DNA from 3 places in the Megamonas sp. Calf98-2 genome. Region 3 is predicted to be linked to each of the others. Evidence: riboswitches for the same ligand, from Rfam matches in the RefSeq annotation. Region 3 holds a riboswitch; each other region holds the start of a gene.
The links. Region 3 has a riboswitch for cobalamin ahead of nikB (nickel ABC transporter permease). Riboswitches for the same ligand answer to the same signal wherever they lie in the genome.
Positions count from the first base shown of each region.

Region 1: it holds a riboswitch for cobalamin, as region 3 does, so the genes downstream of both, BMX03_RS09025 (methylmalonyl-CoA mutase family protein) here and nikB (nickel ABC transporter permease) in region 3, are expected to answer to the same signal.
Region 2: it holds a riboswitch for cobalamin, as region 3 does, so the genes downstream of both, BMX03_RS05090 (hypothetical protein) here and nikB (nickel ABC transporter permease) in region 3, are expected to answer to the same signal.

Region 1 covers NZ_FOCY01000030.1:17,245-19,455, reverse strand. Annotated here, with positions in the region: cobalamin riboswitch at 81-270, opposite strand; cobalamin riboswitch at 401-575, shown strand; gene BMX03_RS09025 (methylmalonyl-CoA mutase family protein) at 1,055-2,211, shown strand, end outside.
Region 2 covers NZ_FOCY01000012.1:52,247-54,457, forward strand. Annotated here, with positions in the region: gene BMX03_RS05085 (MotA/TolQ/ExbB proton channel family protein) at 1-268, opposite strand, end outside; cobalamin riboswitch at 389-563, opposite strand; cobalamin riboswitch at 711-883, shown strand; gene BMX03_RS05090 (hypothetical protein) at 1,096-1,497, shown strand; gene BMX03_RS05095 (TonB-dependent receptor) at 1,527-2,211, shown strand, end outside.
Region 3 covers NZ_FOCY01000032.1:18,041-20,251, reverse strand. Annotated here, with positions in the region: gene BMX03_RS09305 (NUDIX domain-containing protein) at 1-471, opposite strand, end outside; cobalamin riboswitch at 757-942, shown strand; gene nikB (nickel ABC transporter permease) at 1,162-2,100, shown strand; gene nikC (nickel transporter permease) at 2,097-2,211, shown strand, end outside.

The DNA of each region.
Region 1 (2,211 bases), on a different contig from region 3:
CATTGAGTAAATTCTAAAATTTACTGTCTAATCTCCTCCCCATCGCTCGCAGGTATGGCAATTAAAATAAATTAATTGCACACGGTGATTGTTAATCAGGCAGTTCTCCTGACTCGAGTTCATTACTATATCCAAGCCTTCCCAGTTTCCCAGTGACATAAATTTGGATAAGTTCCCTCATACAGTGGCGGGACCGTTTCAGCTTAATAATAAATTACGTACTGAATTCCCTATTAAGTCCAAATGGACACCTGATTCATTGAACTATATTCAGTTCTTTCTTAGAATATCACTATATAGAATATGTGTCAATACTCTATATAAAATAATTATCTTAAAATTATTTTATATAGAGTATTGACACATATATAAAATAAAAAGTATAATAAAGGCGACAAGTTGATAATGAAACCTTATAGGTGCATATTTATGCTTAATAGGGAAGACGGTTAAAATCCGGCACGGTCCCGCCGCTGTAAAGAGGAGCAAACTTCATGAATGTCACTGGGAAACTGGGAAGGCGAAGTGAGCAATGATACTGAGTCAGAAGAACTGCCTATAAGAAGCATCGTCGTTTGACCTGCGAGAGACGGGGAGAGATGTAGTAGAATGTATATGTTTTTTATACATGTAAATTCTAATTATAATTTTCTACCGTTTTTCATATATTGTTTATGAAAAGCGGTTTTTCTGTTTATAGAGATAATCCATGAAGATGGCTCATGATTATCTTAAGCAAGTGCCATCGATGTATCATATTAATTTGTTGTAAATTATGTTTAATTTACTGAAAAATTTAATCATTATTATGATTAGCATAAATGCTTGAATAATTTAATAAAAATGGTAAATAATATTTGGGGAATATATATTACCAATCCAGCCATCACTAAATTTAGTGATGGCTTTTTTATAAATTTTATATTTAATATCTAGGTAGGAGGAACTCGAACCATTTATTAGATATATAAGAGTATTTATTAACTATTCAATAATAGTATTAAATTATCCCCTTAAATGAAAATGCAGAAGCAGAGAAGGGAAATTATTATATATGGAACAAGATAAAACACTTGGCGAAGAAATTCGACAAGAAGAACAACAAGAACAAGATATTCCTGCTGTTACTTTTGATGAGTTTGAAATTCCTTCATATGAAGAATGGAAAGAAGCTGTAGTGGCATTATTGAAGGGAAAACCTTTTGAAAAAAGTATGTTTACTAAAACTTATGAAGGTATTACATTAAACCCTATTTATCGTATGGAAGATTTAGAAGGGTTAACTCATAATAAGACTTATCCAGGAATGGAAAGTAATTTACGTGGAGCTAATGCTAGTGGTTATATACATAAACCATGGACAATAGCTCAAGAGTGTGATGCTAAAACTCCTAGTGAAGCCAATGAAATGGTAAAATATGAATTATTAAAAGGTTCAACAGCTGCAAGTGTAGTTTTGGATACAGCAACACGTAAAGGTTATGATGTAGATACAGCTAATAAAGAAGAAATCGCAGATATTGGTGTTTCTTTATCGACTTTATCAGATGTAAATAAATTATTAGATGATGTTGATTTAGAAAAATTTGAAATTGATATCTATGCAGGTGCTTCTAATATAGCATTACTTTCTGCTGTTGCAGTGGTGTGTGAACAGAAAAAATTATCACTAAAAAAACTTCATGGTGCTATTACAGCAGATCCTATTGGAGAATTAGCTTTAGATGGAAAGCTTACACGACCTCTTGATGAATATTATGATGAAATGGCTCATAGTATTTGTTGGGCAGAAAAATTTGCACCAGAATTAAAGACTGTAGTAGTAAATACAGATGTTTATCACAATGGTGGTGCAAATGATATTCAAGAAGTAGCATATGCCATGAATGAAGCTGTAACATATATGAAATCTATGGAACGACGTGGCATTGATGTGAATACTTTTTGTCGTCATTTACGTTTTCATTTTAGTATAGGTGCAAATTTTTTTATGGAAATTGCTAAATTACGCAGTGTGAAAATGATTTGGGCTCAAATTGTTAAAAATTGTGGTGGAGATGATATAGCTCAAAAAATTAATATATATGTAAGTACATCGTCTTTTTGTCAAACAGTATATGATCCTTATGTAAATTTACTTCGTGCAGCTACACAATCATTTTCTGCTGTTGTTGGTGGTATGGATGGTATGTTTGTAAAACCATTTGACCA
Region 2 (2,211 bases), on a different contig from region 3:
CCTCAGTACGTTCTACTGTAGGCAAAGGACTTGCTTGAGTTAGAATATTAGCACAAGCTCCTTTATGTGTTTTAGCAAATTCAAAAGCTTTTTCTAGCGTTTCTCCAGATAGAATATCGCAATATTGTTTAGTAAATAAATGACCAGAATCAATAGATTTATAAAACAGATATCGTTCAATAGCAATAAAAATAATAACTAGTGAACAAATAAGTAGTGGATACATTACTAATCCACCTTTTTCAAAATACATTAATACATCAGACAAAATATTACCTCCTAAAAATAAAAATACCTTCCTAACCTGAAAAGAAAGGAAGGCATAAATATATAAAATAAATTTAAATTCAGCAATATTATATATTTTCCTATCCATGTCACTCGCAGGAATCGGAAAGATAATATAGGCAGTTCTTCTGGCTTGGAGTCATTGCATAATTTCGCCTTCCCAGTTTCCCAGTGACATAAATGAAATATAGCTCGTCCTTACAGCGGCGGGACCGCATCGGCTTATACCGATTTCTCTATTAAGTACAAAGTACACCTAAATTATGAATTATTCATTTGTTGCATAGAAGTATAGCATTTTTTATAAAAAAAAACAATAGTATTTGGTAAAAGATTAAAATTAGATTAAATTTTTATTGACATTAACTATATTATCATTTATAATGCAAAATTGTAATAGATAAATACAATCTATGAAAAGATAAATATAGATAAAGTTAGGTGTAGCAATACTTAATAGAGAAACAGGTGTGAAACCTGTGCTATCCCGTAGCTGTAATGTGGAGCGAGTCTTAAATATGTCACTGGGAAACTGGGAAGGCAAGATGAGCGGTGAAGCAGAGCCAGAAGAACTGCCTAATTTTAGTAGCCAATAAAAGTTACTGCGAGAGACGGTATGGTGAAGAATATGTATAACTATACCTTTTTGCTGTATGCAAAAAGGTATTTTTTACTTATAAATAAAACCTTTCTGTATTTTAAGCAGAAAGGTTTTTTATTTGGTTCGTTATTAAATATTAGAATATTTTTGATGATAATATTTGATAAAGCACCATAATAATTAATTAAATAGAGAGGAGGATATTTTTGAAAAGACAAGTATGTATTATTTTTTTATTATTGATAATGATTTTTCCAACAGTTAGTTTTGCAACAGAAACTTCATCAGATACTATGATTTTAGAATGGAAAACTTATAAAGTATGGAAAGATGGAGAAAATTTATGTATGAGTGGAGAATTTGAGAATTTACGAAATGATTTGAAAATTACTAGATTAAATAATTTCACAGCTATTATTACATTTATGAATAATGATGGAACTTCTTATCAATATGTAGGACAACCAGAAAAAATGCCTATGTGCAAGATAGCACCAAATAGTAAAAAAAGAATTACTTTTAATTTAGGTAAATTTGATGGTAATTGGACTGATTGGAATGTAGATGCTATTTATAATTTTTCTTATATAAATGGAGTAAATTTTTGAAATATTAATTAAGAAAGTCAGGTTTAAAAATGAGATTAAAAAAACAATATCTAGCAGCTGCTGTAACTCTTGGTATTATGAATTGGACAACATATTCCGAAGCGGCATTTGATGAAAATTTAAATGAATATACTTTAGATGCTGTAGTAGTAGAAGCGGATGCTACAAAAGATCAATTTGGTAATACTATTACAGAACAGTCTTATTATCGTACAGGTGGAGATGTTAAAGTAATTACTCGTGAAGAAATTGAAAAACGTCATTATCAAGATTTAACAGATGCTATTAAACGTATACCTGGTGTGACTTTTCAAAACCCTGGATATAGGGGCGGAGAATATGGCTATGCACCATATAATAATAGTTTATCAATTAATGGTGATTCTCGTGTAGTTGTTTTAGTGGATGGTCGTCGTGTTGATAATGCTACTAGTACTCGTTTTGGTAGTTCTAATGCTAGTGGGACTAGAACGATGGTTGATTTAAATCAAGTAGTAAATATTAATAATGTAGAAAAAATTGAAGTAATTAAAGGTCCTGGCGCTTCAGTTTATGGAGCTGATGCTACAGGTGGAGTAATTAATATTATTACTCGTAAAGGAGCAGATGAAAATCAAGGAACTATTGATCTTTCTACTGGTTCATGGAAAAAACATAATTATAATGTAACTTATTCTGGTTCTGCTGGTGATGATAAATCATGGAAATATTTTA
Region 3 (2,211 bases):
TAAATCGACAGCTTCGCTTAGTGGCATTTCTACTAGATTTATAAATTCATCATCATCAGTATGTTGTTTACCTTTTACTAAATCTTGTGCTAAATAAATATAAATCCATTCATTAGAGAAACCAACAGTAGTAGCTAATTTATGAATTTGTGTGTATTTATTAGCAGTATAACCTGTTTCTTCAGATAATTCACGTTTAGCACAAATTAATGGATCTTCGTCCACACTATCTAATTTGCCGGCAGGAATTTCTAAAGTTACTTTGCCAATAGGATAACGATATTGGCGCACTAAAATAATATTACCATTTGGCAATACAGGAATAACAGCAGAAGCACCTTGATGTTTTATCCATTCACGAACAGCTTTATTACCATTTGGTAATTTTACATAATCACGCTTTACATGAAGTAATACCCCATCAAAAATATCTTCGGAAGAAATTTTTTCTTCAATTAAATCTTCATACATGAAAATCCCTCTCTTTATATTATAATATTGATAACAATTATAAATTTTATATTCATAATTATATCATCTATAAAAACAATAAGCTATGAGAAAAATAATATACAAAAGTCTATTGTAAAAAGAATTTTTATGGCTGTGATTTTTGAAAATTTTTATCAATCCGCCAATAGGTTAACAACTTTACAAAATCAATATATCTTATATAAAGTTTTTAGTAATAGTAAAATTAATGAAATTTATTATAAGATAATTGACAAAGACTATCACTAATGATAACATAAGTAATAAAATATAGATAGAATAGGTGTCTATATAGACTTAATAGGGAATTCGGTATAAGCCGGAGCGGTCCCGCCACTGTAAAGACGAGCAATTCCACAATTATGTCACTGAGAAAAAATTATTTTCTTGGGAAGGCGTGAATAGCTATGACTCTGAGCCAGGAGAACTGCCTATTTAATAATCACCGTTATTACCTGCGAGCGATGGGAAGGCGATTTATACAGATATAAATATTGTATAATACTGCCTAATTCTATAAGAATTAGGCTTTTTTTCTCATATTTATAATTGTATGTTTCTCTTAAAAGTCTGCTAGCAAAGGCAGACTTTTTTTGTTTGCCTTAACGGAAGAAAGGAGAGGAGCTTTTTAATCTATAATAATGAAAAAAATAAGGAGGTTGTTTTAATTTGAAACGATTAATAAATCGTTTAATTCAATTAGTAATTACATTAATTGGTGTTAGTTTTTTAACATTTTGTTTAACTTATTTATCACCTGGTGATCCAGCAGCCATGGTTTTAGAGGCTTCAGATACTATTGTTTCTCAAGAAATAATAGAGCAAACTCGTGAAGAAATGGGACTTAATGATCCATTTCTTGTACAATATGGCAATTGGCTTTTAGGTGTAGCACAAGGCGATATGGGAATTTCTTATTCAGCAAAAAAACCTGTAATAGATAAGTTAATGGAAGGTTTTGCAGGGACTGTTTTATTAGCTTTGACTACAATTATTTTAATTATAATTATTTCCATTCCTTTGGGAATTTTTTCCGCTACACATCGCAATAGAATTCCTGACTTTTTAGTGAGAATCTTTTCTTTTATTGGTGTATCTATGCCAAGTTTTTGGGTAGGATTGATTTTATTATATATTTTTGGCTTAAAATTGGGATTATTTCCTATAGCTACTGCTAGTGTAACACCAAGTGGATTAGTGTTACCAGCACTTACTTTAGCTATCTATCAATCGGCAAAATATACTAGGCAAGTGCGTACTGTGATTTTAGATGAATTACATCAAGATTATGTAATTGGTGCTAGAGCTAGAGGATTGTCTGAAAAAGCTATTTTATGGAAACATATTTTACCTAACGCCATTTTACCTTTAATAACTTTACTAGGTATGTCCATCGGTTGGTTATTAGGTGGCGTTGCTGTTATTGAAACAGTTTTTGCTTGGCCAGGTATGGGGAGAATGGCAGTGTATGCTATTACTATGCGTGATTATCCATTAATCGAAGGATTTGTTTTATGGATTTCTATTGTGTATACAGTAATTAATTTTTTAGTAGATTTATCGTATACATATCTTGATCCTAGGCTGAAAAAAGGAGATTCAAGATGATTAAATTTATAAAGAATAATAAATTATTTTCTGTATATACATTTTTGGTTTTTTTAGTAATTCTAATTGCTATATTAGCACCTATTATTGCTACACATGACCCTTATGAAT